DNA from 3 places in the Mesorhizobium sp. L103C119B0 genome. Region 2 is predicted to be linked to each of the others. Evidence: predicted binding sites of a transcription regulator. Region 2 holds the regulator's gene; each other region holds the start of a gene.

Region 1 (10,267 bases), on a different contig from region 2:
GCCGCTCGTCAGGCCGCCGCCTCCACAGGGAATGACGACCGCATCGAGGCTGACGCCGAGCGCTTTTGCCTGGCGCATCAGTTCGAGACCGATCGTGCCCTGGCCGGCGATGATGGTCGGATCGTCGAAAGGAGGCACCAGCACCATGCCCTTGTCCATGTAGGGTCGCACCACCGTCATGCGGTCGTCGCGAAAGCGGTCGAACGGCACCACTTCGGCGCCCATCTTGCGGACATTGGCGATCTTCATCGCCGGCGCGTCGGCCGGCATGGCAATGACCGCCTTGACGCCGAACATGGCAGCCGCCGCGGCGACGCCCTGAGCATGGTTGCCGGAGGAGAAGGCGACGACGCCGCGGCTGCGCTCTTCTTCGCTCAGCGAAGACAGTTTGTTGTAGGCGCCGCGGAACTTGAACGAGCCGGTGCGCTGCAGCGTCTCCGGCTTGAACAGGATGCGGCCGCCGAAGCGTTTGTTGAGTTCCAGCGATTCGATCAAGGTCGTTTCGGCGATCAGGCCGGAGAGCCGCGCGGCGGCGGCATGGATGTCGGCGATGCCGGGAAGCGTGGTCATGGCGAAGTCCTGAAAGGGATGAGATCGGCGCATGGTGCACGCAAAGGCAGGCCACGCACCAATGAAAAAATGTGACCGTTACAAAGTTTGGCGGGCATGAGCGGCGACGAGGGTCAAACTGGCCCACCTCTCCCGCCTTTATCAGCCGGGCCGTATCGGCTAAGGGCGGGGGAGCAGAATCCCGGACCGCCAGACATGACCGCCAAGCCAAAACCCCTGTTTCTCGGTATCGACACCGGTGGCACCTATACCGATGCCGTGCTGTGGTCGGAACAAGGCGGGCCAAAAGGCAAGGTGCTGGCCAAGGCCAAGGCGCTGACCACGCGGCACGATCTTGCCGTCGGCATTTCCGGCGCGGTCGATGCGGTGCTGGGAAAATCGGCCACCGATCCGGCCGCGATCAAACTCGTGTCGATGTCGACGACGCTCGCCACCAATGCGCTGGTCGAGGGCCAGGGTGGGCGTGTGGCGCTCATCATGATCGGCTTTACCGGGGCCGACCTTGCGCGCGACGGGCTGAAGACGGCGCTCGGCACCGATCCGGTGGTGTTTTGTCCGGGCGGCCATGACGTGCACGGCAATGCGGCCAAGCTCGATCTGTCGGGGCTGGAAGCAGCACTCCCTGAACTCGGCGCCTCGGTGTCGGGCTTTGCCGTGTGCGCCTATTTCGCCACCCGCAACCCGGCGCATGAACTCGCCGCGCGCGACCTCATCCGCGAAAAGACCGGCCTGCCGGTGACCGCCAGCCATGAATTGTCGGCCAAGCTCGGCGGTCCGCGTCGCGCGCTCACCACCTTGCTCAACGCCAGGCTGATCTCGATGATCGACCGGCTGGTGGCGGCAACCGAAGGATTTTTGGAAGCCCGCAACATCGCAGCGCCCCTGATGGTGGTGCGCGGCGATGGCGCGCTGGTTTCGGCGGCGTTTGCCCGCCAGCGGCCGATCGAGACCATCCTCTCCGGCCCGGCCGCCAGCCTGGTCGGCGCCCGCCACATGACGGGCCTGGACAACGCCATGGTGTCCGACATTGGCGGCACCACCACCGATGTCGCCGTGCTCGACGGCGGCCGTCCTCGGCTCGATCCCGAAGGCGCCACTGTCGGCGGCTTCCGCACCATGGTCGAGGCGGTCGCCATGCGCACCTTCGGCCTCGGCGGCGATTCCGAAGTGGCGCTGGAAGATGGCGCGCTCAACCCGAAAATCCTGCTCGGGCCGCGCCGCCTGGTGCCGCTGGCGCTGGCCGGCATGATGCATGGTGCTTCAGTGACATCGGAGCTCGAGCGCCAGCTCAGGGCGCCCAACCCCGGCCGCATGGACAGCCGCTTTGCGTTGCGCACCGGCGTGCCGGACAGGCTCGCCGCCGGCCTGACCGCGCCCGAGGCGAAACTGTATGAACTGATTGGTGCCGTGCCGCTCGCCATCGACAGGCTGCTCACCTCGAACGCCCAGAACGCCACGCTGAACCGGCTGGTCTCGCGCGGTCTTGTGCATATCTCGGGCTTCACCCCCTCGGACGCCGCCCATGTGCTCGGCAAGCAGGCCAACTGGGACCCGCTTGCGGCCCGGCTCGGCGCCGAACTGTTTGCCCGCAAGCGTGATGGGCGAGGCCAGAACATCGCGCCGTCTCCAGAGGTGATTTCCGAACGGGTGCTGCTGACGCTCACGCGCTGGTCGGCCGAATACATTCTGGAGACAGCCTTTGCCGAGGATGGGCTGGATGGCGCCGCCACCGTCGCGCACGCGCTGGTGCAGCGCGCCGTCGATTCCCATCCCGGCATCGCAAGGCTCAGCGTCGCGCTCGATCGTCCGGTCATTGGCCTCGGCGCCTCGGCGCCGCTGCACTATGCCGGCTTGGCCGAGCTGGTCGGTAATGAGTGCGTGGTGCCGGAGGATACCGACGTCGCCAACGCGCTCGGCGCCGTCGTCGGCCAGGTCCGCGTCTCGGCCGAAGCCCGCGTCAGCCAGCCCAAGGAAGGTTTGTTCCGGGTCGCGTCGGGGCAAACGGTGCGCGACTTCACCGACGAGGCCAAGGCGATCGCGGCAGCGGAGGCTGATGTGCGGGCGATCGTAGCCGCGCGCGCGAAGGATGCCGGCACGGATAATGCCGAGATCGACGTTTCGACCGAGTTCAAGGTGTCTACGGTTGAGGCCCAACGGATGTTTATCGAAGCGCATGTGGTGGCGGTTGCATCGGGTCGGCCGAGGATCGCGGTTTAGGGTAATCTCCCCACGAGGGGGGAGATCAGCAGCTTCAAAATCCCCGGCTTCACCCTAAGCTGAATTGACCCTTCACCCCTGACATGCCAAAGGCCGCAAAGCCTTTCATCTGGAGAAGCCCTGATGACCGATCGCGTCGAGATCGCCGGATTGCGGATTGCCCGCGAACTGCATGACTTTGTCGGCGAAGCGCTGCCGGGTACCGGTATTGCCGCCGACGCCTTCTGGAACGGCTTTTCGTCCATCGTCCATGATCTCGCGCCGAAGAACCGGGCGCTGTTGGCCAAACGCGACGCTATGCAGGAAGAGATCGACGCCTGGTACCGCGCCAATGGCGCGCCCATCGATATGGAGACCTACAAAAGCTTCTTGCGTGAGATCGGCTATCTCGTGCCCGAAGGGCCGGCCTTTTCCGTGTCGACCGACAATGTCGACCCCGAGATCGCCACCGTTGCCGGGCCGCAGCTGGTGGTGCCGGTGATGAATGCGCGTTATGCGATCAACGCCGCCAATGCCCGCTGGGGCTCGCTCTACGATGCGCTCTACGGCACCGACGCCATTGCCGAGACCGGTGGCGCCGAGAAGGGTAAAAGCTTCAACCCCGTGCGCGGCGCCAAGGTGGTTGCCTGGGCGAAGAGTTTTCTGGACGAGTCCGTGCCGCTCACCTCGGGCAAATGGGCCGGCGTGAACGGGCTGACGGTTTCGGGTGGCACCTTGCGGCTCGGCGCCGGCGCCGGCGGCACCACACTGGCCAACCCGAAACAATTTGCCGGCTACCGCGGCGACGGCGCCAACCCGGAAGCCATCCTGCTGGTCCAGAACGGCCTGCACATCGAGATCCTCATCGACCGCACCAACCAGATCGGCCGCACCGACCCGGCCGGCATTGCCGACGTGATCCTGGAATCGGCGCTGACCACCATCCAGGACTGCGAGGATTCGGTCGCGGCGGTGGATGCCGAGGACAAGGTCATCGTCTACCGCAACTGGCTCGGCCTGATGAAGGGCGATCTGGCGGAGGAAATCAGCAAGGGCGGCAAAACCTTCACGCGCAAGCTCAATCCGGACCGCGCCTGGACCGCGCCCAGTGGTGGCGCGCTGAGCTTGCCTGGCCGCTCGCTGATGCTGGTGCGAAACGTCGGTCACCTCATGACCAATCCGGCCATCCTCGACCGCGATGGCAACGAGGTGCCGGAAGGCATCTTGGATGCGGCGATGACGGCGCTGATCGCGCTGCACGATGTCGGCGCCAACGGGCGTCGGATGAATTCCCGCGCGGGCTCGATGTATGTGGTGAAGCCGAAGATGCATGGGCCGGAGGAAGTCGCCTTCGCAGTCGAGATTTTCGACCGCGTCGAAGCGCTGCTCGGTATGGCGGCAAACACCATCAAGATGGGCATCATGGACGAGGAGCGGCGCACCACCGTCAACCTCAAGGAGGCGATCCGCGCCGCCAAGGAACGCGTCGTGTTCATCAACACCGGCTTCCTCGACCGCACCGGGGACGAGATCCACACCTCGATGGAAGCCGGCCCGATGATCCGCAAGGGCGACATGAAGCAGGCCGCCTGGATTTCCGCCTACGAGGCGTGGAATGTCGACGCCGGGCTCGAATGCGGGCTGGCCGGCCATGCCCAGATCGGCAAGGGCATGTGGGCGATGCCCGATTTGATGGCGGCGATGCTGGAACAGAAGATCGAGCATCCCAAGGCCGGCGCCAACACCGCCTGGGTGCCGTCGCCGACGGCGGCGACGTTGCACGCCACGCACTATCACAAGGTCGATGTCCATGCCGTCCAGGCGGCGCTCAAGAGCCGGCCGAAGGCGAAGCTCGATGATATATTGTCGGTGCCGGTGGCGGTGCGGCCGAACTGGACCCCCGACGAGATCCAGCGCGAGCTCGACAACAATGCGCAAGGCATTCTCGGCTATGTCGTGCGCTGGATCGACCAGGGCGTCGGCTGCTCGAAAGTGCCCGACATCAACGATGTCGGCCTGATGGAAGACCGCGCCACGCTGCGCATCTCCTCGCAGCACATCGCCAACTGGCTGCACCACAAGGTCTGCTCCGAAATTCAGGTGATGGATTCGCTGCGGCGCATGGCAGCGATCGTCGACCTCCAAAATGTCGGCGACCCGCTCTACCGCCCGATGGCCGCCGACTTCGACGCTTCAATCGCCTTCCAGGCCGCCTGCGATCTGGTGTTCAAGGGCCGCGAGCAGCCGAACGGCTACACGGAGCCGGTGCTGCACAGGCGGCGGCTGGAGCTGAAGGCGAAAGCGCGGGCGAATTAGCGCCTGCGTTTCCCTCCCCCTTGAGGGGAGGGTGGCCCGAAGGGCCGGGTGGGGTCCTGCGTGAAGTGCGGCGACTCCCTTCGGACGACACTACAAGCAATGTCATCGCAGAGGCCCTTTCTCGGCTCGGCTTCAAAAAAAAGATCGAGCATTCTTCGGCGACCCCACCCGGCCGCTTCGCGGTCACCTTCCCCTCAAGGGGGGAGGGTTAAGCCGCCTGCGCCACCCGCTCCGACATCATGCGGTAGGAAATCGCCTCGGCCAGGTGAATGCGGCCGACGGTTTCGCTGGCGTCGAGGTCGGCCAGTGTGCGCGCCACTTTAAGCACGCGGTGATAGGCGCGCGCAGAAAAGCCGAGTTTCTCGCTGGCATCTTTAAGCAGCGACAGGCCGGCTGCGTCCGGCGCGGCGATGTCCTCGATAACAGAAGGCGAGCAATGGGCGTTGGTGGTGGCGCTGGTGACGCCCAGCCGCTCGAACCGCTCGCGCTGGATGGTGCGGGCGCGCGCCACGCGCTGGGCGACCGCCGCGCTCTTCTCCGCCCGGTCGGGCCGGATCAGGTCGGCGGCCGAGACAGCCGGTACCTCGATCCTGAGGTCGATGCGGTCGAGCAGCGGGCCTGAGATGCGCGCCTGGTAGTCGGTGCGGCAGCGTTCACCGCGCAGGCAGCGATAGCCGGGCTCGCCGGCCATGCCGCAACGGCACGGGTTCATCGCCGCTACCAGCTGGATGCGCGCTGGATAGGTGACGCGGTGGTTGGCGCGCGCTATCATGCAGTCGCCGGTCTCCAGCGGCTGGCGCAGCGCATCCAAGGTCTGCGGCGTGAATTCGGGAAACTCGTCGAGGAACAGCACGCCGGTGTGGGCAAGCGATACTTCGCCCGGCCGCGCCCTGATGCCGCCGCCGACCATTGCCGCCATCGAAGCCGAATGGTGCGGGGCGCGGAACGGCCGCCGGTCGGTGAGCTTGCCTTCGCCGAGCTCGCCGGCCACCGAGGCGATCATCGAGACTTCAAGAAGTTCCTTGGGCGCCAGTGGTGGCAGAATTGAAGGCAGCCTCTGCGCCAGCATCGATTTTCCCGAGCCGGGAGGCCCGACCATCAACAGATTGTGGCCACCGGCCGCCGCCACTTCCAGCGCCCGCTTGGCGCTTTCCTGGCCCTTGATGTCGGAAAGGTCGGGCAGGTCGCGGGCCGAGACATGGATGCCGGGCTCGGGCCGCGACAGCACCTGCGTGCCGCGAAAATGATTGGCGATGGCAATCAGGCTGCGCGGCGCCAATATGTCGAAATCCTTGCCCGCCCAGGCCGCTTCCGGCCCGCAGCCGAACGGGCAGATCAGGCCTTTTCCCTCGGCATTGGCGCCGATCGCCGCCGGCAGCGCACCGGCGACCGTGGCAATGGTGCCGTCGAGCGACAATTCGCCCAGCACGACATAGGACGCCAGCATATCGCCCGGAATGGCGCCGAGTGCTGCCATCAGGCCGAGCGCGATTGGCAGATCGTAATGGCTCCCTTCCTTGGGCAGGTCGGCAGGCGCCAGGTTGACCGTCACCTTCTTCGACGGGATCGACAGGCCCGAAGCGTGCAGCGCCGCCTGCACGCGCTCGCGGCTTTCGGCCACCGCCTTGTCGGCCAGCCCGACGATCTGCATGCCGACCTTGCCCGGCGCGATCATCACCTGGACATCGACCGGTACGGCCTCGATGCCCTGGAAAGCAACCGTGCGAACGCGCGCCACCATCTTGCTCTGCCCCCGGATATCGGCTCGCCTCGGCCTCGTGGTTCAGACCGCGAGCGACGTCAGGACAAGACAACCATAGATTTTAGGCCAAGGCAAGAACATTACAGGAACACACACACAATCGCGATGCTCCCTATGCCGAGCCTACCCCCCGCTTTTCCTCTACCGCGTCCCAGAACAGGCTTGCAATATCGGCGCCGCCGAAGCGTTGCACTTCGCGCACGCCGGTCGGCGAGGTAACGTTGATCTCGGTCATGTAGTCGCCGATCACGTCGATGCCGACCAGGATGAAGCCGCGCTCTTTCAGCGATGGGCCGATGCGGGCGCAGATTTCGCGTTCGCGTTCCGTCAGTTCGGTTTTTTCGGCGCGGCCGCCGACATGCATGTTGGAGCGCGAATCGTGGTCGGCCGGTACCCGGTTGATGGCGCCGACCGCCTCGCCGTCGATCAGGATGATGCGCTTGTCGCCCTTGCGCACATCCTTGAGATAGCGCTGGACGATATAGGGCTCGCGTGACAGCTGGGCGAACATTTCGAGCAGCGAGGCGAGGTTGCGGTCGCCCTCCTTGAGATGGAAAATGCCGGCGCCGCCATTGCCGTAGAGCGGCTTGACGATGATGTCGCCGAATTCCTTGCGGAAGGCCGCGACCTCCTGGGGATCCTTGGTGATCAGCGTTTCGGGCATCAGGTCGGGGAATTCGGTGACGAAGATCTTTTCCGGGCTGTTGCGCACCCAGGCCGGGTCGTTGACGACCAGTGTCTTCGGGTGAATGCGCTCCAGAATGTGCGTGGTGGTGATGTAATTCATGTCGAAGGGCGGATCCTGGCGCAGCAGGATCACATCCATCTCCGACAGGTCGGTGCGCACCTTGTCGCCCAGCGTATAATGATTGCCCTTCTCGTCGCGGAGCTTCATCTCTTCGATGCGGGCAAACACCTTGCCGCCCAGCATCGACAGCCGGTCGGGCGTGTAGTGGAACAATTGATGGCCGCGCCGCTGCGCCTCCAGCGACAGCGCAAAGGACGTGTCGCCGGCAATCGAGACGGTGGAGACATGGTCCATCTGGACGGCGATCTTCAGGGGCATCTTCTGGTCTCCGCGGGTCGATCGGCAACAGCCATTGCCTGTACAGCCTCGCCGCGCTTCTGCCAATCGCGAGATTCCGGGATCGGCAGAAGCAAAGCCGTGACAGCGCCGACCCTGTTGGAGACAAGGCGAGGCTGCGCGTCATCGTTTTCTTAAGCCTTGCCGTGCAAGGGTAGTCGCCGAATTCAACCCGGATTGGACGCCGCCAAAAACGTCCTCGATGGAACAACGACCATGAACGCCGTCACAGCCATCCGCGCCGCTTCGGTCAAAGAGCTCGAACTCACCATCCTGATGCCATGCCTCAACGAGGCCGAGACGCTGGCCGTCTGCATCGGCAAGGCGAGGGCCTTTCTAGACAAGGCTGGCATCTCCGGCGAGGTGCTGATCGCCGACAATGGCAGCACCGACGGGTCGCAGGACATTGTCACCGCGATCGGAGCCCGTGTCGTGCCGGTGCCGCAGAAAGGGTATGGCGCGGCGCTGCTTGGCGGCATCGCGGCCGCCAAGGGCCACTTCATCATCATGGGCGATGCCGACGACAGTTACGATTTCAGCGCGCTGGAAGCCTTTGTCGCGCGGCTGCGCGACGGCGCCGACTTGGTCATGGGCAACCGCTTCCAGGGCGGCATAGAACCCGGCGCCATGCCGCCGCTGCACCGCTATCTCGGGAATCCGGTGCTGAGCTTCGTCGGCCGGCTGTTCTTCCGCATCAAGACAGGCGATTTCCACTGCGGCCTGCGCGGCTTCAATGCCGAAAGCATCCGCCAGCTCGACCTGCAGACGACCGGCATGGAGTTCGCCTCGGAGATGGTGGTGCGCGGCGCGCTAGCCGGCCTGCGCATTGAGGAAGTGCCGACCACGCTCAAGCCCGACGGCCGCAGCCGCCCGCCGCATCTCAGGACTTGGCGCGACGGTTGGCGGCATCTGAAGTTCCTGCTCGTCTACAATCCGCGCTGGATGTTCTTCATCCCCGGCACGGTGCTGTGCGGTATCGGCGCGCTGTTTGCGGCGCTGCTGGTGTTCGGGCCGTTGCGCGTGATCAACAATCTGTCGCTCGACCTCAACACCTTCGTAGCCGCCTGTTTCATGATCGTCACCGGTGTCCAGCTCCTGACCTTCGGTGCCATTTCGCGTTACTATGCCGAGATAACCGGCATCCTGCCGCCAAGCCGCCGTTCCGGCTGGCTGGCCAGAACGATCAGCACCGATCGTCTCGCCGCCAATGCCGGCATCTGCTTTGCCGGCGGCGCGCTGTTCTTCTTCTATGCCGTGGCGCGCTGGGCGCATCTTGGCTTCGGTCCGCTCGACGATTCCGAAATACCGCGCATCGTCGTGCTTGGGCTCAGCCTGATCGTCATTTCCTTCCAGGCCTTCTTTTCGGCGTTCCTGCTCGGCGTGCTCGAAATACCGGTCAAGCGGATGAAATCCGGCCGCTCCGACGCGCCGGTTGCGCGCAACCAGGCCTGAGTGATGGCGCCTGCGTTCGTCCAGACGCGCCTGTTCCGCTTCCTGACGGTCGGCGTCGGCGCCGCTTTGCTTTTGCTGGTGCTGTCGTGGCTGCTGGTGTCGTCGGGCCTCTCGCCCTTCACCGGCAGCGTCATCGCCTATGCGGGTGCCGTCAGCGTCGCCTATTCGGCGCAGCGCGGCTGGACGTTTGGCGGCCAGCACGATCATGCGCACGCCATGCCGCGCTATCTCGCGCTGCAAGCCGGATGCGCGGCGTTTTCGGGCCTGGTGTCGCATGTGGCGGTGGCGCAGTTCGGCCTTTCGCCCTTCGCCATGTCGGTGGTGATGACGATTGCGACCAGCACGGTGAGTTACATCGTGTCGTCGCTGTGGGTGTTTCCCGCGCGGGACTAATGCATGTCGCTCAAAAGTGGTCCCGATATTGAGTGAACACCATGCAACATCGCATGATGCCGGTTCAACCGGGAGCCAGCGTATTTGCCTTCGGCTTTACGCTTTGTTGAAGTGACGGCGCTATGCTGCGCCGTCGAACCACAGGCCGAAAGCCCCGTCCATGATCGCTGCCGATACCATGCCTGCCGAGGCGCGCACCTCCTGGCGAGCGGACCTGTTGCTGGCACTGGTGGCGACGCTGCTTGCCCTTGCGATCAACGCCTTCTCCGGTTTTCGCGAATTGAGCAATGCCGGCGGCGACAATGACAGCCTGCTGCGGCTGGTCGAGGTTCGCGACATGCTGGCCGGCCAGGGCTGGTTCGACCTGCATCAGTACAGGATGGGGCCGGAAGGCGGTTTCGTCATGCACTGGTCGCGGCTGGTCGACGCACCGCTCGCCGCCATCATCCTCGCCGCCTCGGCGCTGACCGGCAGCATGGCCATGGCCGAAGTGA
Region 2 (10,267 bases):
TTGTAGATGTTGATCGAGGTTGTGTCGCAGACCACCGTCTGCCCATCAGCCGCGCCGATCAGTCGCCCGAGCTGATCTCCGAGTTCCACCGGCATGTTGAACCAGCCGGCGGTGTTCCAGGCGCGAATGAGGTCGTGCGCCCATTCCTGCGTGGCGGCCTGCTGCAGTTCGCTGAAGACGACCGCTGACGCGGCGCCCAGGGAATTGCCGTCGAGATAAATCACGCCTTGCGGCAAGACAAAGCGTTCGCGCATGGAGCGCAGCGGATCGGCGGCATCCATTGCTTCGATTGTAGCGAGATCGGGTGTCGTGCTCATGATCCGGCGCCCCTCCATGGACAAACGCGCGCGGCGGAGCCTGCCGCCCAAACATGCCGGCGATCTTGAGTGGTCGCCCTTGAACTGTCAAACATTATATATAATTCACCCATTGAAAGGCTTTGATATATAATGATCCGCCGAGCGTTTATGTCTGATGGATCACGATGCTGGATGACGAGCAGACCTCGAAGACGGAAGCGGCCTATCGCCTGCTCAGGCGCGATATTCTTGCGACCCGGCTGGCGCCTGCCGCGCCGTTGAAGCTGAGCACGCTGCGCAACACCTACGGCATCGGCTGGACGCCGTTGCGCGAGGCGCTGTCGCGGCTGGAGGCGGAACGGCTTGTGACCGCCATCAGCAACCGCGGGTTTGCGGTCGCTCCCGTCTCTCGGGCGGAGCTCGAGGATTTGGCGCGTGCGCGGCTGGTGGTCGAACTGCCCCTGCTGGTGGAATCGATCGAGGAGGGCGACCGTGAGTGGGAAGACGCGGTCGTTGCCGCCCACTATCGTCTCTCACGGTGCGGGTCTGTTCTCGACGATCCATCGGATGATGCGGTCGACGCGTGGTACGAAAAACACGATGCCTTCCATGCGGCGCTGCTCAGTGCCGCGACATCCAGCTGGCTGCTGCGCTTCAATGCGACGATTTCCGACCAATTGCATCGCCATCACCGCTTTCTGGGTCTGGCCCCGACGCTGCGCGCCGCCGCCGGCCGCACGGATGGCCACCGGAAGGCCGTGGCGGCCCTGCGCGACGCCGTGGCGATCGAACACCATACCGCCCTGATGGAAGCGGCCCTCGATCGCGACGTCGAACGTGCGAAAACTCTGATGACCGCTCACATCGGCTACACGCTGCAGGTCTATGCCCAGAGTGAACCCGGCGCGGATGCTGCGCAGCCCCGTCCGAAAAGGAAGCGGCGATCGTAGCCGACGACGCAGGGCACTTTGTCTTCGTTTCACCCCGTTGCCGGCCAACGACTACGAGCGCCGCTCGCGGTGCCGAACGTCACGCTGAACAAAACGTCAACACATTCATTAAACTTTAAAAGGTTGCGGAACACAACTGGAACAGATAGTGTTTGTTCTGGGTTTGTTTTTTCTGATTCTGGTTTCAGAACCCCTGGGGGCCGCGATGCTGACGCGCAAACAACATGAGCTTCTGATGTTCATCCATGAACGCCTGAAGGAGAGCGGAATCCCGCCGTCCTTCGATGAGATGAAGGAAGCGCTTGACCTCGCCTCCAAGTCCGGCATCCACCGCCTGATCACGGCGCTTGAGGAGCGCGGTTTCATTCGCCGGCTGCCGAACCGGGCGCGCGCGCTGGAAGTGCTGCGGCTGCCCGACTCGATCGCACCAGGCCTCAATGCGGCGAGGAAGTTTTCGCCGAGCGTCATTCAGGGCAGTCTTGGTCAAACCGGCCAAGGGCAAGGCGGCCAAGGACAAGGCGCGTTGGGCCAAGGCGGTCTCGGCCGCCAGATCAAGCCGGGCTCGCCGTCGCGTTCGATGTCGGCCGGCAATGACGATGCCGTTTCCGCGATTTCAATCCCGGTTATGGGACGCATCGCCGCCGGCGTGCCGATCGACGCCATCCAGCATCAGACCCATTCGATCTCGGTGCCGCCCGATATGATCATGGGCGGCGAACACTACGCGCTCGAGGTCAAGGGCGATTCGATGATCGAGGCCGGCATTTTCGATGGCGACACGGTCATCATCCGCAATGCCGACACAGCCAGCCCCGGCGAGATCGTGGTGGCGTTGGTCGACGATGAGGAAGCGACCCTGAAACGCTTCCGCCGCAAGGGCGCCTCGATCGCCCTGGAAGCCGCCAACCCGGCCTACGAGACCCGCATTTTTGGACCGGACAGGGTGAAGGTGCAGGGCAAGCTTGTCGGATTGATCCGGCGCTACTGAGCCGGCTTGGGTTTGTACTTTTCACGCTGGTTGTAAGGCGGCAGGCCGCGCGCTTCGCGGGAGAAGCGGCGTTGCTCGTGCCAGGGGCGATACGGCTTGTCGACGGCGAAGCGGATGGTTGGCGCTGCAGCTGCCGATTGCGGATCGAAGAAGACGGCGGCGCTGCCGTCGCGGGCCAGCTGTTTCTTCGTCACGACCAGCACCAGCGGGTTGCGGCACGGATTGTAGGCGGTGGCGTCATCGATGACGATCAGGCTCGCGAAGGCACAGGCCGGCCGCGCCGTCTTGCGGTCTTTCGCAAGCGCTACAATGGCTCCGGAAGGGTGCCGGGCGATACAGAGATCGCCGGTGCAATAGAAGGGCGAGCCGGGCGGCAGATCGAGCGGATCGAGATCGAACCGCGTATCTGTTGCCTCGAAAATCTCAGGTGGGATAATGGTTTCGGCCCGCAGCGCCCGTTTCCAATTGTCCGTGGTGAATTCGTTGGAGCGTTCGCGGTTGAGGGCGAGTTCGCCGCCACCGATCGGCATGGCCACCAGATGCGCATCCTCGGATATGAGCACGTCGGGCGTAAGCACCTGCGGCACCGTCAACAGGCCGGCCAGCGCGAAAGGCACGGCCGCCAACCTGAGCCAGGTGGTGGCCATGGTGGCGATGACGAGGGCGACCGCCACCAACAGCACCGAGCGGATGGAGATCAGCCCGACGGCGTCGACCGGCGAGCGCTCGGAAATCCAGGCCGATATAGCGATCATCGCCATCAGACCCTTGCCCATCACATAGAGGAACGGCCCGTCGGCGCCGAACGGCATCGCCAGTGCGCTGAGCACGGCAAAAGGCATGACGATCAACGAAACAATCGGCATCACGGCCAGATTGGCGATCAGGCTGAGCGGCGACACACGCTGAAAATGCCAGATGGCGAACAGCAAGGTTGCACTGCCGGCGATGATCGAGGTCATGGCGAGGCCGCCCATGGCCAGCGCGAATTTTCGCGACAGGAAGCCGACGAAGGAGCGCTTTGCCGGCGGCGTTCTCACCTTGTCGGCGCGGTAATCGGCCCAGCCGGCATAGGCGCCGACAAGGGCGGCGGTGGCGGCAAACGACATCTGGAAGCTGGGACCGACCACCTCGTGCGGCGACACCAGGATGACGGCAATGGCGGAGATCGCCAGATTGCGCATGGTGAGTGCGGCGCGATCAAACAGCACGGCGACAAGCATGACCGCCAGCATGATGAAGCTGCGCTCGGCGGCAACCACGACGCCTGAAATAACGAGATAGGCGGCGATCGAGACAAGCGCTGCCGCGGCCGCATATTTCTTCACCGGCCGGCGCGAAGAGAAAACGGGAAACAGCGCAAAGGCGCCACGCAGCAACGCCATGATGGTGCCGGCAACCAGCGCCATGTGCAGGCCGGAGATGGAGATGATGTGGTAGATGCCGGTGCGCCGCATCGCTTCGTTGACCTCGTCCGGGATGCCAGCGCGCACCCCGACAATCAACGCCGCGGCAATCTCGCCTTCGGCGCCGCCGATCTTGCCCCTGATATGGTCGGCAATGTTTTCGCGCGCGTTCTCGATTGCCGAGGAGAGCCGCGCGGCCAGCGGCGGCGGTCCCTGCGTAGCAATGGTTTTCGGATTGCCGAGAAAGAAGCCGCTGCCGCCGATACCAGTGAAATAGCTGTCGAAGGAGAAATCGTAGCTCTCCGGCCGCACCGGACCGGTCGGCGGCAACAGCCTGGCATAGCCGGTGATCAGGGAGCCGGCGGTCATATCGGCGGGAACGGTCCGCGCCGAGAGCCTGACCCGCTCCGGGGCGTAGCGCAGCTTGGGGTAAGCGGTCGAAACCACGTCAAGCGTCAGCCTGATGCGCCCGCTCTCCATCTGTTCGAGACTGACGACGCGGCCGGTCAGCCGTGTCTGGATCTCGGAGCCGAGCATCTGCGTTCCGGCGCGCCAGGTCTCGACCTTGGCGGCGACGACGCCGAGCGCGCACAGCATCGCGGCCATGCAGAACAGATGCGTCCTCGGCCGAGGTCGCGTGGCGACAGCGCAACATGTCGCCAGCACCACAATGGCGATTGGCTGCGCAAAGCCGGGCTCGCCGGCCAGCGAGAAATAAATGATGACGCCGGCCGCCAGGAAAACCGGCACCAGCAGGAAGGCGACGCCCCGGTCGAGCTCCGTGTTGGCGGCCACGGCAAGGCTGCGGCGGAGCGCGGGCCATGACGGACGGCGAAGCCGTCTGCGCAGACGGGCGATAGATCCGGGCGCTGTGACTTGCGCCGGCAAGGCGTGACCGGGCAGCGCAGGCGCGACGCCGGGATGCGGCTCAGGCAGCGCGAGGGGCAGCGGCTCGGCATAGGGACTATCGGCAAACAGCGAGCGTTCGCTGACGCTTGCCTCGGCGCCTTCGCCTTCCTTCGTGCCCCGGCCACGTCCAGCCATCGGGTCTGCCCCTTGCGCCCCAGACCTCCTATGCTACATGAACGCGCAAAGCGCGAAAGTCCGTGCGGTCGCGTCCACCGCGCCGGAATTGACCATCACTCGCCAAGGACGCTCAATCCTCAATCATATCCCGGCCCTCCGCCCTCAGGCGAGCAAGCCCATCGCGCATTGCCTTCAATTGTTCGGGTGTATGACCCTGCCATTCAGCGAGCTCCCCCAGGATGAGCAACGGATCACGGGAGCGGTAGGATTTCGTCGGATTACCGGGAAATTTTTTATCGGTCAGGTTAGGGTCATCCATAAAAAACCCCGTCGGCTTTACGATGTAAATCCTTTGACGACCGTCACCCGTTGCAAGCTCTGCTCCCCAGATGGCGGCTTCCAGTGTCTGGGTGAAATAGATCCATGACAGTGGTTTACCTCTGAAATTGGAAGGGTGGCCGACGCTCAGCAGATCCCCGGGTTTCAAATCCGCCCGGGTACCATGGTAGAACGGATCACCCTCCGTATGGTCGGCGTTTCTGGTCATCGGTAGTCCTTCTTTCAATCATTCCTCCTTCGTGGCGAGGCCGGACCGCACACAGTTGCGGTGTTCACGATAATGATTGCAGAAAGGTCAATATGCGTGACCAAGCCAACGCTGTCACGGCGGCGTTGTGTCGGGCAGTGCCGCATCCGTGAAGAAATGTCCGCTCGTCAGAGGGGGCTACCACCGTCGCAGCGATGTTCCAGGCACTGTGACGGGCGCTGCAGCCGAATGAAACCCAGACATTGACGCTGCTGCCAAATGAGGTTGCGCGGAGGTGCGAACAGATTTTTGTGCTACAAGGCTCCACCGCCAGTTGACGCAACCGATAATTGCCGACGTGCCCCCGGCCTCATCCAGCCATCGGGTCTGCCCCTTGCGCCCCAGACCGCCTATGCTACATGAACGCGCAAAGCGCGAGAGTCCGCGCGATCACGCTCCGTTTTCCAAGGCTTGCCGAGAGTTCCATGTCCGACACGGTCGTCACCCGTTTTGCCCCCTCGCCCACCGGCTATCTGCATATCGGCGGCGCGCGCACGGCGCTGTTCAACTGGCTGTACGCCAAGCACACCGGCGGCACGATGGTGCTGCGCATCGAGGACACCGACCGCGAACGCTTCAACGAGGCGGCGACACAGGCCATTCTGGATGGGCTGACCTGGCTCGGCCTTTCCTGGGACGGTGAGGCCATATCGCAGTTCGAGCGCGCGCCGCGCCACCGTGAGGTGGCCGAGGAGCTGGTGCGCCTGGGCAAGGCCTATTACAGCTACGAGACGCCTGCCGAGCTCGAGGCGATGCGCGAGGCCGCACGCGCCAAGGGCCTGCCGCCGCGCTACAACGGCCAGTGGCGCGATCGTGCCCCCTCGGAGGCGCCTCCCGGCGTCAAGGGCGCCATCCGCATCAAGGCGCCGACCGAGGGCGAAACCGTGGTGCACGACCGTGTGCAGGGCGAGGTGCGCTTCCCCAACAAGGACCTCGACGATTTCATCATCCTGCGCTCGGACGGCAATCCGACCTACATGCATGCCGTCGTCGTCGACGACCATGACATGGGCGTCACCCACATCATCCGCGGCGACGACCATCTGACCAACGCCGCGCGCCAGACGGTGATCTACAACGCCATGGGCTGGGACGTCCCGTCGATGTCGCATATCCCGCTGATCCACGGCGCCGACGGCGCCAAGCTGTCGAAGCGGCACGGCGCACTCGGTGTCGAGGCTTATCGCACCATGGGCTATCTGCCCGAGGCACTGCTCAACTATCTGGCAAGGCTCGGCTGGAGCCATGGCGACGACGAGATCATGTCGATCAAGGACATGATCTCGTGGTTCGACATCGGCGATGTCAACAAGGGTGCGGCGCGCTTCGACTTCGCCAAGCTCGAGTCGATCAACGGCGCGCATATGCGCAAGATGGCCGATACCGAGCTGTTCGACATTTTCGTCGCCACTCTGCCATACCTCGAAGGCGGATCTGCTATCCCCGCCCGTCTCGACGACGCCAGGAAGGCGCAGCTGCTGGCCGCCTTGCCGGGCCTGAAAGAGCGCGCCAAGACGCTGGTGGAACTGGCCGATGGCGCGGCCTTCCTGTTCGTCGAGCGGCCGCTGCCGATCGACGAGAAGGCGGCAGCACTGCTCAGTGCCGACGCGCGCGCGATCCTGCGCGGCGCACATGCCGCTTTGCAGACTGTTTCGGGTGATTGGTCGGCTGCCGCGGCTGAAGCCGCGGTGCGCGAGTTCGCAGCGGCCGGCGGCCACAAGCTCGGCGCCGTGGCCCAACCGCTCCGGGCGGCCCTTACCGGCCGTAGCACCTCGCCCGGCGTGTTCGACGTGCTTGCCGTGCTTGGCCGCGAGGAAAGCCTGGCGCGGATTGCGGATCAAATCGATTAGGAGCGAGCTGGCCCAAAAAGATTGGCATTGAAAGGCGGGTTTCGCAGTGCAACATTAGGCCTTGGCCCAATCTGGCACGCACCTCCTAAAATGCGGTGGCGAGTTCGCGCATTCCGGTGATTTCGACGTGTCGTTTGCAGGAATTGCCTTGCCGGCATGAGGAACATGAAGGAGTTTGAGAATGAGCGAAGCTGCGACAAGACTGGAAACCGGCAGCAAGACGACGCACCCGTCGACTGCCACGCTCGAACTGGCCGGCAAGACGCATGAATTCAAGGTGCGAAGCGGCTCGGTCGGGCCCGACGTCATCGACATCGGTGCGCTCTACAACACCACCGGCGCCTTCACCTACGATCCCGGCTTCACCTCGACGGCGAGCTGCGAGTCGGCGATAACCTTCATCGACGGCGATGCCGGCATCCTGCTTCACCGCGGGTACCCCATCGACCAGCTGGCCGAGCATGGCGACTTCCTCGAAGTCTGCTACCTCCTGCTTTACGGCGAACTGCCGACCAAGGCGCAGAAGGACGATTTCGACTACCGGGTAACGCGCCACACCATGGTGCACGAGCAGATGTCGCGCTTCTTCACCGGCTTTCGCCGCGACGCGCATCCGATGGCTGTGATGTGCGGCGTGGTCGGCGCGCTGTCGGCCTTCTATCACGACTCCACCGATATTTCGGATCCGTATCAGCGCATGGTCGCCTCGATGCGGCTGATTGCCAAGATGCCGACGATTGCGGCCATGGCCTACAAATACCATATCGGCCAGCCCTTCATTTACCCGAAGAACGAGCTGAACTTCGCCGCCAACTTCCTGCATATGTGCTTTGCGGTGCCGTGCGAGGAATACAAGATCAACCCGGTGCTGGCGCGCGCCATGGAGCGCATCTTCATCCTGCATGCCGACCACGAGCAGAACGCCTCGACCTCGACGGTGCGGCTTGCCGGCTCGTCGGGCGCCAATCCGTTCGCCTGCATCGCCGCCGGCATCGCCTGCCTGTGGGGCCCGGCGCATGGCGGCGCCAATGAGGCGGCGCTCAACATGCTGGGAGAAATCGGCCATGTCGACCACATCCCGGAATTCATCGCCCGCGCCAAGGACAAGAACGATCCGTTCCGGCTGATGGGCTTCGGCCATCGCGTCTACAAGAACTACGATCCTCGTGCGAAAATCATGCAGAAGACGGCGCATGAGGTGCTCGGCGAACTCGGCATCAAGGACGATCCGCTGCTCGACATCGCCATGGAGCTGGAAAAGATCGCGCTGACCGATTCCTACTTCATCGAAAAGAAGCTCTATCCGAACGTCGATTTCTATTCCGGCATCACGCTGAAGGCGCTGGGCTTCCCCACCACCATGTTCACCGTGCTGTTCGCGGTCGCGCGCACCGTCGGCTGGATCGCGCAGTGGAAGGAAATGATCGAGGACCCGCACCAGAAGATCGGCCGCCCGCGCCAGCTCTATACCGGCGCCCCGGAACGCGACTACGTGCCGATTGCGAAAAGGTGAAAGAGAGTGAATGGTGAATGGTAAGTAGTGAATAGCAGGTAGTAATAGCAGGTAGTAAGTAGCAGCTTGATTATAGTCGAGAGCTCGTTAATCCTATTCACTATTCACTATTCACTATTCACTATTCACTCGCTAAGCCCTATTCGCTCTCCCGATGTGGCGAAGAACGACATCGGCGGCGATGTCGCCGGAGGGCCTGTCGGTGGCCATGCGTCTGGCAACCTCGCCAAAGCCGTCCTTTTGCCAGGCGCGGTAGGCGGTGTCTGAAAACAGTGCCTCGAGCTGCCGCGCCAGATAGTGCGGCCGCACATACTGGTTGTAGCTTTCCGGCACGACCGGCCGGTCGGCGATAAGGTTGGGCAAAGCAGCGCTCCACACCGTGATCAGGCTCTGCGCCATCAGCATGATCGGATCGAACTTGTAGCAAGAGATCATCGGGACACCCGACATCGCGAGTTCCAGTGACACCGTTCCAGACGCGATCAGCGCCGCATCGGCCTTGCCGAAGGCCTGCCACTTGCGCTCGGGATCGAGGATGACTTCCGGCTCCTGATCCCAGCGCGCCACCGATGTTTTGACCAGTTCGGCGACATGCGGCACCGTCGGCAGCAACAGCCGCAGCCGGTGGCCACGCGCGCGCAGCGCCGACACCGTCTCGCCGAACGGACCGATAAGCCGGCTCACCTCGCCGCGCCGCGACCCTGGCAGGACGAGCAGCGTCTTGACGTGATCGGCAGAGAGATCGCGTGGCTGGGCTTGCGCCATGGCCGCGCCCAGCACGCCTGGATCATGCGTGAGGCGATGTCCGACGTAAGTGCCGGGGGGGCCGCCGAGACGGCTGAGCTCCTTTACCTCGAAAGGCAGGATGCACAGTATGTGGTCGACATAGGGCTTCATTGCGGCCGCCCTACCCGGCCGCCACGCCCAGACGCTCGGGCAGACATAATGGACGATCGGGATCGACGGATCGGCGGCGCGGATCTTTTTGGCGACGCGCAGCGAGAAATCGGGGCTGTCGATGGTGATCAGACAGTCGGGTTTTTCGGCGGCGACAGCACTTGCCGTCTGGCTGATCCGCCGCATCAGGCGCGGCAAGTCACGCAGGATGGCGCTGAGCCCCATCAGCGCGATCTCGGCGCCGTCGAACAGCGGCGCCAGTCCGAGCGCCTGCAGATGCCGCCCGCCAGTGCCGACGAGTTGCACCTCGCGCCCGGTCATGCGCTTCAGCGCCTGCACGATGTCGGCGCCCAGCAGGTCGCCGGATTCTTCGCCGGCGACGATGGCAATCTTCAGCGGCTTCTCAGCTGCCATGGACAGACTCCGCAGCCGGCAGGCCGAACACGAACAGGCCGAGCGCATTGGCGCGCGCGACAACGGCGGGGCCTTCGAGGATGAGCGAACGGCCGGCTTCGACGGCAATGCCGGCGAGCCCCGCGGCATGCGCCGCCTCGACGGTCTGGGGGCCAATAGATGGCAGATCGGCACGCAATTCCTGGCCAGGCTTGGCGCATTTGACCAGGACACCGCGCGTCTTGCCGGCCAGCCTGCCATGGCCGCGCAACTGCTGCGTCCGCTCGAGCAGTCCGTGGGTGCCCTCGACGCCTTCCAGGGCAACAGTGCGGCCACCGATGGCAATTGCCGCCTGACCA
Region 3 (10,267 bases), on a different contig from region 2:
CGCCGCGCGCCAGCCGCAGCAGAGCCGGCGTCAGCACAGCGGGCGCCGCGATCAGCCGCAAGGCGTCCGTCGGTGTCTCGCCATCCGGCAGCAGCGCCATGCCGGCGCGCATGGCGCTATAGATCTCAAGCGGTGCGAGCAGCGGCAGCGAGGGCGCAAGCCGCTCGAACACCTCGACGCGAGCCTTGCCCAGCCTCGCTGCCAGTTCGGCATCGCCGGGAAGGCCGTCGAAGAAGCCGTCGAGCAACAGGCGAACCACTTGCGCATAGCGCCAGCGTCCCGCCAATTCCGGCAGCGAATGACCGCGGATCGTCAGGCGGCCGCCAAGGCCATCGACATCGGAGAGCACGGTCTCCGCCGCCACCACATCATCGAGCCCGTTCGCCATATCTCATCTCCTTGCAGCTTTTCTGCATGGGAGATAAGGGTTGGGCTGCGCCTTGATCAATCTTGATCAATATAATCAATATGTGAGCTAAAATGTCCGAATGGCTGTCGCGGGAAGAGGCGCTGGAAAGGCTCAAGGTCCGGCCGCAGACGCTCTACGCCTATGTCAGCCGTGGCCGCATCGGCATGCGGCCGGATGAGAGCGACCCGCGCCGCAGCCAGTACCGCGCCGACGACATCGCGGCATTGGCGACCCGCCGGGCGCGGGGCCGCAGTCCCTCGGCCATCGCCGAGAGCGCGATCGCCTGGGGAGAGCCGTCGATCGCAACTGCAATTTCGACCGTTCTGCACGGTCGCCTCATCTATCGAGGACAAGACGCTGTTGCGCTATCCAAATCGGCGACGCTGGAGGAAACCGCCGCTCTGCTGTGGGCCTCGGCCGAACCGGTGACGTTCAAAGCTCCGTCATCTGAAGCGCCTCATCCAGTCGGCCGCGCCTCGGCCTTTGCGCAGCTTGCCATGCTTGCCGGCCACGGGCGACCTTCGCTAGGACGCAGCGCCGCCTCGCTGTGCACCGAGGCCGCGCGCACAGTCGGAGCGCTGGCGCAGTCGCTGGGCGCTGAAGCCGGCACAGCGCCCGTCCATAAGCGCCTGGCGCAGGGCTGGTCGGTGGATGATGCCGGCGCGGAAGCGATCCGCTGCGCCCTCGTCCTGCTCGCCGATCATGAACTCAACGCATCGACCTTCGCCGCCCGCGTCGCAGCGTCCACAGGCGCCTCGCCTGCCGCATGCCTGCTGGCCGGCCTGGCAACGCTGTCCGGCCCGCGCCACGGTGGTGCCGGCGAAGCGGTGATGCAACTGGCTGAAGATGCAGCAGCCCACGGCTCGGATGCGGCGATCCGGCGCTGGCTCGGCCATGACCGGCCCTTGCCGGCGTTCGGCCATCCGCTCTATCCCGACGGCGATCCCCGTGCCACCGCACTTCTGGCAGTCATCCCTGTCGACGAGACACTGCAACAGCTGCAAAAAGCCGCCATGGCGGCGACCGGCGCGCACCCCAACATCGACTTTGCCTTGGCCGCGCTGACGCGCGGTCTTGGCTTGCCGCGCGATGCACCGTTCCAGCTGTTTGCGCTCGGACGCAGTGTCGGCTGGGCCGCGCATATGGTCGAACAGATCATTAGCGGCAGCATCATCAGGCCGCGTGGCCGCTATGAGGGACGCGTGACTTAAGCCGACCTGGCCGTGTTCCCGAACCGCGCACGGTACGCGACGGGCGTCGTGGCGAACTGCTGACGAAAATGATGCCGCAGCGTGCCTGCCGCGCCAAAGCCGGCAGTCTCGGCAATCCGTTCGATCGGCATGGCGGTGTCTTCCAGCAGCGTGCGCGCCCGCGAAAGCCGTTCCGACAGCAGCCAGCGCGCCGGCGTGACGCCGGTTGCGGCCGCAAAGCGGCGCAGAAACGTCCGCTCGCTCATCCCGGCAAGCTCGGCCAAGATGGCGACGGGATAGTCGGCGGAAATATTGGCGCGCATCCTGTCGATCAAAGGGCCAAGCCGGCTGCGCTCATGCGGCTCGGGAACGGAGCTCTCGACATACTGCGCCTGGCCGCCGTCGCGATGCGGCGGCACCACCAGGCGACGCGCCACCATGTTTGCCGCCTTGGTGCCGAAGTCGCGCCGAACCAGATGCAGGCAAAGATCGATGCCCGCGGCACTGCCGGCGGAAGTCAGGACATTTCCCTCATCGATGTACAGGACATCCGGAACCACGGTGATGTCAGGGTAGAGTTCCGTCAGCTTCTCGCTATAGCGCCAGTGCGTCGTCGCTCTTTTGCCCGCAAGCAGGCCGGCCGCCGCAAGCACGAACACGCCCGAACAGATCGAAAGAATGCGAGCGCCGCGCTCGCTCGCCTTCCGCAGCGCCTCGATCAGCGCCGGCGGCACCGGAGCCTCCGTTCCGCGCCATCCCGGTACGATCACCGTGCCGGCCTGGCCGATCAGATCGATCCCGCCGTCGGCAACAATACGCACGCCGCCCAGCGCGCGCATTTCACCGGTATCAATACCGGCAACCGCAAAACGGTACCAATCCTCACCCATTTCCGGCCGGGGCAAGGCGAAGATCTCAACCGCCACGCCAAACTCGAACGTGCACAGCCCGTCATAGGCAACGGCAACGACAAGAGGGTTGGCAGGGCGCGGATTGGCAGAGGATGGCATGATCTTGACGATATATGGCAAAGCTGCCAGCTGCAATCGCCCTGCTTCCTGTCATATCTCTCCGTCGCATCAGCAATGGAGATACGAGGATGAGCCACGTGACAGACATTCCGGCGGCATCGCCGGATATCGCCCGCGACCATTTTCTGCGCCGGCTTTCCGTCGAGACCGACTGTTCCGACGTCGCCGCCGCACTGCCTGCCGGGGAGCCGGACTTTGTTCTCCTGCATGTGGTCGGTTCGCCGGAAGCCTATGGACGCCGCCATGTGCCGGGCGCGCTGCATCTGCCGCACCGCGAAATATCGGCCGAGCGGATGGCGCAATGGCCCGAAAAGACGCTGTTCGTCGTCTATTGCGCGGGACCGCATTGCAATGGCGCGGATCAGGCGGCCTTCAAGCTGGCCAGCCTCGGTCGTCCCGTGAAGATCATGATCGGCGGCATAACCGGTTGGCAGGACGAGGACCTTCCTTTCGCTTCAGGCAAGGAGCCCGGTGTCTTGCACGCGTGAGGCCACGCGATATGGTCGGCCTTGAAGACTGAGCAAGCATGCAGAAGGCGATGGTTAGAATTCGTCCATTCGAGCGCCAGGATGTCGGTGCGGTGCTCGCCCTCATGCGGGCGCTAGCTGTCTTCGAGGGTTATGACGACAAGCTTCGCGTCACCGAAGCGAACCTCATCGAGCACGGGCTGGGGCCATCGCCCCGGTTCGGCGTGTTGGTGGCGGAGCGAGAGGGCGTGATCGTCGGCATCGCCGTCCACTACCTCATCCCCCTGGACCTACGACCTGAAGCCGGTTGTCTGGCTGAAGGAACTCTACGTCACTGAAGCGACGCGCGGCATGGGGGTCGGCCATGCGCTTGTTGAACAGCTTCGCCAACACGCTTTGAGCATTGGCGCCTCCGCCATCAAATGGACGGTGCTGAAATCCAACTCGCCGGCCAAAGCCTTCTACCGCTCGCTCGACGGCCAGCCCGACGATATCTGGGAACCGTGGCAGCTGAAAATCGACCCGTGACAGCCGCCTCGACCAACTGAGGCGGTCGATCATGCGGCGGTCGCTTACGACATGGTGTCGAGCTTGCGCTGCATGGCGGCGATCTGTTGCTTCAGTTCCTGAAGGTCGTCGCCGCTCTTTTCCGGGACGTCCTTGCGGGCCGGCTCGGGTGCAGCCGCGGCCGCAGCATTTGTGGCGGCGGTCGGGAACGGCGTGAACAGGCGCATCGCGTTCTGGAACATTTCCATGTTGCGGCGTGTCTGCTCTTCCAGCGCCTTGATCGGAGTGGCGATCTTCATCACATCCAGCGGCGACTTGCCGATCGCGCCCTTCATCTGCTCGCGGAACCGCTCCTGTTCCTTGGAGAAGGCCATCATCGACTGTTCGAGGAAGCTCGGCACGATCTGCTGCATCTGGTCGCCATAGAAAGCGATCAGTTGGCGCAGGAACGGGATCGGCAGCATGTTCTGCCCATCCTTGTTCTCCAGTTCGAAGATGATCTGCGTCAGCACCGGATGGGTAATGTCGTCACCGGTCTTGGCGTCCTGGACGGTGAACTCCTCGCCCTTCTTGACCATCTCGGCCAGATCCTCGAGCGTCACATAGGTGCTGGTGCCGGTGTTGTAGAGCCGGCGATTGGCATATTTCTTGATAATGATAGGGTCGTCTTTCGCGGCCATCAGCATCCTCCCGGGACACCGGCGCGCCTGAGTAAGCCGCCGGTAACGATTGCGCCATTTTTAAGGATATGCGCAAAAGCTCTATAATTCCAAGCGCTTTGTGCAGTGCGGCATCATTTATTGCTGCATGGCGGGCTAATTATGCTGCGCAGCAAAGGTCGGGCGATCGCGCCGGCCGCTCGCGCCCTGCCTGCAGCGCTTGGCCGGCATGCCCATTTCCGGTTTGACTTGGGGTGTGGAACGGGCAAGAAAAGTCCCAACAAGCCCCCAAGAACACGACACCTCGAAGTCTGGAGAGAAAAATGTCCGCTTCCAATTCAATCGTCGTTGCCAGCGCCGCACGCACGGCTGTCGGCTCTTTCAACGGCGCCTTCGCCGCCACCCCGGCGCATGAACTTGGGGCCGTCGTCATCAGGGAGCTTTTGGCGCGCGCCGGCGTCGAGCCGGGCGAAGTCGACGAGGTCATTCTCGGCCAGGTGCTGACCGCCGCGCAGGGCCAGAACCCCGCCCGCCAGGCGTCGATCAATGCCGGCCTGCCCAAGGAGACGACCGCCTGGGGCCTCAACCAGGTTTGCGGCTCGGGCCTGCGCGCCATAGCGCTCGGCATGCAGCAGATCGCCGCCGGCGACGCCACGGTGATCATCGCCGGCGGCCAGGAATCGATGTCGCTGTCGCCGCATGCCGAGCACCTGCGCGCCGGCGTCAAGATGGGCGACTACAAGATGATCGACACCATGATCAAGGACGGGTTGTGGGACGCCTTCAACGGCTACCACATGGGCAACACCGCCGAGAACGTCGCCCGCCAGTTCCAGATCACCCGCGACGACCAGGACCAGTTTGCGCTCGCCTCGCAAAACAAGGCCGAGGCCGCGCAGAAGGCCGGCAAGTTCAAGGACGAGATCGTCGCCTTCACGATCAAGGGCAGGAAAGGCGACACTGTCGTCGACCAGGACGAGTACATCCGCCACGGCGCCACCATCGACGCCATGTCCAAGCTGAAGCCGGCTTTCGACAAGGACGGCACCGTGACCGCCGCGAACGCGTCGGGCATCAATGACGGCGCCGCCGGCGCGCTGCTGATGAGCGAGGCTGAAGCCACAAGGCGCGGCATCACCCCGCTGGTGCGCATCGCATCCTGGGCGACGGCCGGCGTCGATCCGGCGATCATGGGAACCGGACCTATTCCCGCCTCGAAGCGGGCGCTCGAGAAGGCCGGCTGGTCGGTCAAGGACCTCGACCTTGTCGAGGCCAATGAAGCCTTCGCCGCGCAGGCCTGCGCCGTCAACAAGGGCATGGGCTGGGATACGTCGATCGTCAACGTCAATGGCGGCGCCATCGCCATCGGCCATCCGATCGGCGCGTCGGGCGCCCGCGTCTTCAACACGCTGGTTTTCGAGATGCGCCGCCGCGGCGCCAAGAAGGGCCTTGCCACGCTGTGCATCGGCGGCGGCATGGGCGTCGCTCTGTGCGTGGAAGCGCTGTGAAAGAGAAGTGAGTAGTGAATAGGGAGTAGTGAATGGGGAAGAAGGAGCAGCGCGGCGGGATATCGATCCCTACTCGCTACTCCCTACTCCCTATTCCCTTCTTCCGACCAAAGGGAGGAAGAACTTTCAATGACCAAAGTAGCGCTCGTCACCGGTGGATCGCGCGGCATCGGCGCCGCCATATCGATCGGCCTGAAGAATGCCGGTTACACCGTTGCAGCCAACTATGCCGGCAATGACGAGGCAGCGGGGAAGTTCAGCGCACAAACCGGCATCAAGGCCTACAAATGGTCGGTCGCCGACTATGACGCCTGTGCCGCCGGAATCAAACAGGTCGAGGCCGATCTCGGCCCGGTCTCAGTGCTGGTCAACAATGCCGGCATTACCCGTGACGCCATGTTCCACAAGCTGACGCGCGAGCAGTGGAAGGAAGTCATCGACACCAATCTGTCTGGCGTCTTCAACATGACGCATCCGCTGTGGGGCGGCATGCGCGACCGCAAATTCGGCCGCGTCATCACCATCTCCTCCATCAACGGCCAGAAAGGCCAGGCCGGCCAGGTCAACTATTCCGCCGCAAAGGCCGGCGACATCGGCTTCTCGAAGGCGCTGGCGCAGGAGGGCGCGCGCGCGGGCATCACCGTCAATGTCATCTGCCCCGGCTACATCGCCACCGAGATGGTCAAGGCGATCGACGAGAAGGTGCTGCATGAACGCATCATCCCGCAGATTCCGGTCGGCCGCCTCGGCGAACCGGAAGAGATCGCGCGTTGCGTCGTCTTCCTCGCTTCCGAAGACGCCGGCTTCATCACCGGTTCGACCATTACAGCCAATGGCGGCCAGTATTTCGCCTGAACGACAGCATTTCGCCCGGTAGGACGGGCCGGCTTATGGCCCGTTTTTTCATCGCCGGCCGGCGGTGTTCCCGGGCTGCGCTAGACATTGACCCGTTCCGGCACGCAAAGATTAACGATTTCCAGGCGCCCTGTGCAAAACCCGGTTCGCAAGCTGTGAATTCTCGGTGGACAAGCTGTGGATAACACAACATGTTGGGGTGAACAAACAAGGAAAATCCCGCCATCGCTGATTCATCGCCGATTCGTTCCGGCTTTGAGCGCAACGTTAACGACCAAGGCCGAAAATCACCGGCAAATGGTTAAGGCCGATTAAGAAAATTCAACAATTTCATAATGTTGGCCGAGGCGTATCGGATCACGACGATGCCCCGCCGGCAAAGGTTAACGCCAATGGTCGCCTTGCAGGAATCGGGCCAGTTTCCGCGATTCAGCATATGGTGAGACTCAGGCTCGCAAAATCAACATGTAGCCGTGAACAAAAGCTGAATCTGCCGGAGTCACTGATTCGTCGCCGATTCGTTCCAGACTCGTTCCAACTGTTAATTGAGACCTCAAAGACGAACCGTGGGACTGCCGGCCGGAACATTCCGCTTTCGCTTCGCGCCTGAAATCCCTATGTGTCGCCTGTCATACGCGCCATGCGAGGCGCGCTCCCGACAACACGATGCAGAAAGCCTCATCTCCAGGCCGATGAACATCCAGCCGAAACACACCGAGCCGCTGATCCTGTCGGGCCGCGACGTGACTGCCGTGCTGGGTCCGACCAACACCGGCAAGACCCATCTCGCCATCGAGCGCATGGTGGCGCATGAGAGCGGCATTATCGGCCTGCCGCTCCGCCTTCTGGCGCGCGAGGTCTATGCCCGCGTCTGCGAAAAGGTCGGCGCCCACAAGGTGGCGCTCGTCACCGGCGAGGAAAAAATCCAGCCGCCCGGCGCGAAATATTCGGTCTGCACCGTCGAAGCCATGCCGCGCGAGACCGACGTTGCCTTCGTCGCCATCGACGAGGTGCAGCTCGCCGGCGACCTCGAGCGCGGCCACATCTTCACCGACCGTATCCTGCACCTGCGCGGCCGCCAGGAAACGCTGCTGCTCGGCGCGGCCACCATGCATGGCATCCTGCAAAAGCTGCTAAGAGGCGTCTCGGTGGTGACGCGCCCTCGCCTATCGCACCTGGCCTATGCCGGTTCGAAGAAATTGACCCGCCTGCCGCGGCGTACGGCGATCGTCGCTTTCTCCGCCGACGAGGTCTATGCCATCGCTGAGCTGATCCGCCGCCAGCAAGGAGGAGCGGCGGTCGTGCTCGGCGCGCTGTCGCCCCGCACCCGCAACGCCCAGGTGGCAATGTTCCAGGCAGGCGACGTCGACTATCTCGTCGCCACCGACGCCATCGGCATGGGCCTCAACCTTGATCTCGATCATGTCGCCTTCGCCCAGAACCGCAAATTCGACGGCTACCAGTACCGCAACCTGACGGCGGCCGAGCTCGGCCAGATCGCCGGCCGCGCCGGCCGGCATCTGCGCGACGGCACCTTCGGCGTCACCGGCCAGGTCGATCCGCTGGACGAGGAACTGGTCAAGCGCATCGAGGGGCACGAGTTCGATCCGGTGAAGGTGCTGCAATGGCGCACCGCGCATTTCGACTTCGCCAGCCTCGACGCGCTGAAGCGCTCGATCGAGGCCAACGCGCCGGTCGAAGGCCTGACGCGCGCGCTGCCGGCGGTCGATGCGCTGGCGCTCGAACATCTCTCCCGCGACGAGGACATCCGCGCGCTGGCTACCAATGCCAAGCGCGTCGCGCTGCTGTGGGAAGCCTGCGCGTTGCCGGACTACCGCAAGATCGCGCCGGCCCAGCACTCCGACCTGATCGCTTCTATCTACACCGACCTCGCCAAACACGGCCATGTCGACGAGAACTACATGGCCGAGCAGGTGCGCCGCGCCGATACGACCGAGGGGGACATCGACACGCTGTCGCACCGCATTGCGCAGATCCGCACCTGGACATTCGTGTCCAACCGGCCGGGCTGGCTGGCCGATCAGGCACACTGGCGGGAAAAGACGCGCGAAATCGAAGACAGATTGTCGGATGCGCTGCATGAGCGGTTGACGAAACGGTTTGTAGACCGCAGGACTTCCGTCCTCATGCGGCGCCTTAGAGAAAATACAATGCCTGAAGCCGAAATCAGTCCTACCGGAACCGTCCTTGTCGAAGGCCATCATGTCGGCGAGTTGCAAGGGTTCCGCTTCACCGCCGATCAGAGCGCCGGCGGCGAAGACGCCAAGGCCGTGCGTACGGCAGCGCAAAAAGCGCTGGCCGCCGAGTTCGAGGCACGTGCCGAACGCTTCGGCGCCTGCGCCAATGGCGACCTTGCGCTCGGCTCCGACGGCACGCTGCGCTGGATCGGCGCGCCGATCGGCACGCTGGTTGCCGGCGAGGACGCGCTGAAGCCGCGCCTGGTGCTTTTGGCCGACGAGCAGTTGACCGGTCCCGCCCGCGACAAGGTCGCCGCGCGCGCCGAGCGCTTCGTCAATTTCCAGATCGAATCCTTGCTGAAGCCGCTGGTCGACTTGAAGAATGCCGAGCAGATCGCCGGCATCGGCCGTGGCATCGCCTTCCAGCTCGTCGAGCATTTCGGCCTCATCAACCGCCGCGACATCGCCGAGGAAATGAAGTCGCTCGACCAGGAGGGTCGCGCCGCCTTGCGCCGGCTCGGTGTGCGCTTCGGCGCCTACCACGTCTTCGTGCCGGCGCTGATCAAGCCGGCGCCCGCCGGACTGATCACGCTTTTGTGGGCGCTGAAGAACGACGGCAAGGACAAGCCCGGCTTTGGCGACGTGGTGCACGCGCTGGCCTCCGGCCGCACCTCGGTGGTCATCGATCCGGCTTTCGACAAGAGCTTCTACAAGCTCGCCGGCTACCGCAATCTCGGCCGCCGCGCCGTGCGCATCGACATTCTGGAACGGCTGGCCGACCTGATCCGGCCTGCGACCAACTGGAAGCCCGGTCTGGGACAGCGCCCGGACGGCGCCTATGACGGCCAGTCCTTCATGGTGACGCCGCCGATGATGTCCATCCTCGGCGCAACCGCCGACGACATGGAAGAGATCCTGAAAGGCCTTGGCTACCGCGCCGAGCCGAAGCCGCCGGCAGAGGTCAAGGCGCGGCTCGAAGCACAGGACAATGCGGCGCGGGAAGCGGCTGCCGCCAAGCTGGCTGCGGACGCGGCTGCAAAAGCCGAACAGGCCAAGGCGGCGGAAGCCGCTGCAAGAGAAGCCGCCGCTGAAGCGCCGGCCGTTGGATCGGAGCCGGATGCGGTTGCCGCCGCTGAGCCTGCGGCTGAGCAGCCCGTCGCCGAAGCCGCAGCGGAGGCTGTTGCTGCGGACGCTCAGCCGGGCGCGCCTCCCGAGGGTTCGGAGCCAACTCCGGCCGCTGAAGCCACCGCCGAAGCTCCAGCCATCGCGGAAGCAACGGCAGAGCCTGTCGCGGACGAGCAAGTCGAAGCTCGCGCAGAAATCGCGGAAGAAGCTCCGGCTGTTGCGGAAGCTGACGACACTGCCGACGCCACCGTCGCCGAAAACGCCGACGCCCTTACCTCCCCCTCGATGGCGGAGGCCGCGGCGCGAAGCGACGCGGGT

Evidence for each region. Region 2 encodes LexA, which represses DNA repair genes until DNA is damaged. Its sites were predicted from a motif close to TGTTCNNNNTGTGTTCNG; they were not measured.
Region 1: X728_RS145995 (YifB family Mg chelatase-like AAA ATPase) is a predicted target of LexA. The motif match lies at 6,918-6,935, and genes of this name have one in related genera.
Region 3: X728_RS148210 (helicase-related protein) is a predicted target of LexA. The motif match lies at 7,146-7,163, and genes of this name have one in related genera.

Annotation. Positions count from the first base shown of each region.
Region 1 covers NZ_AYXE01000013.1:44,242-54,508, forward strand. Annotated here, with positions in the region: gene X728_RS146010 (threonine/serine dehydratase) at 1-570, opposite strand, end outside; gene X728_RS146005 (hydantoinase/oxoprolinase family protein) at 766-2,787, shown strand; gene X728_RS146000 (malate synthase G) at 2,911-5,082, shown strand; gene X728_RS145995 (YifB family Mg chelatase-like AAA ATPase) at 5,291-6,823, opposite strand; gene gshB (glutathione synthase) at 6,957-7,910, opposite strand; gene X728_RS145985 (glycosyltransferase family 2 protein) at 8,145-9,380, shown strand; gene X728_RS145980 (GtrA family protein) at 9,384-9,773, shown strand; gene X728_RS145975 (hypothetical protein) at 9,934-10,267, shown strand, end outside.
Region 2 covers NZ_AYXE01000011.1:114,593-124,859, reverse strand. Annotated here, with positions in the region: gene kynU (kynureninase) at 1-317, opposite strand, end outside; gene X728_RS147515 (GntR family transcriptional regulator) at 485-1,249, shown strand; gene lexA (transcriptional repressor LexA) at 1,455-2,237, shown strand; gene X728_RS147525 (ComEC/Rec2 family competence protein) at 2,231-4,687, opposite strand; gene arr (NAD(+)--rifampin ADP-ribosyltransferase) at 4,800-5,216, opposite strand; gene gltX (glutamate--tRNA ligase) at 5,681-7,105, shown strand; gene gltA (citrate synthase) at 7,287-8,618, shown strand; gene lpxB (lipid-A-disaccharide synthase) at 8,751-9,929, opposite strand; gene lpxI (UDP-2,3-diacylglucosamine diphosphatase LpxI) at 9,919-10,267, opposite strand, start outside.
Region 3 covers NZ_AYXE01000010.1:162,904-173,170, forward strand. Annotated here, with positions in the region: gene X728_RS148250 (citrate synthase/methylcitrate synthase) at 1-388, opposite strand, end outside; gene X728_RS148245 (citrate synthase) at 481-1,620, shown strand; gene ftrA (transcriptional regulator FtrA) at 1,617-2,630, opposite strand; gene X728_RS148235 (rhodanese-like domain-containing protein) at 2,699-3,118, shown strand; gene X728_RS148230 (hypothetical protein) at 3,157-3,435, shown strand; gene X728_RS1000000169140 (GNAT family N-acetyltransferase) at 3,449-3,625, shown strand; gene phaR (polyhydroxyalkanoate synthesis repressor PhaR) at 3,670-4,284, opposite strand; gene X728_RS148220 (acetyl-CoA C-acetyltransferase) at 4,587-5,771, shown strand; gene phbB (acetoacetyl-CoA reductase) at 5,901-6,626, shown strand; gene X728_RS148210 (helicase-related protein) at 7,319-10,267, shown strand, end outside.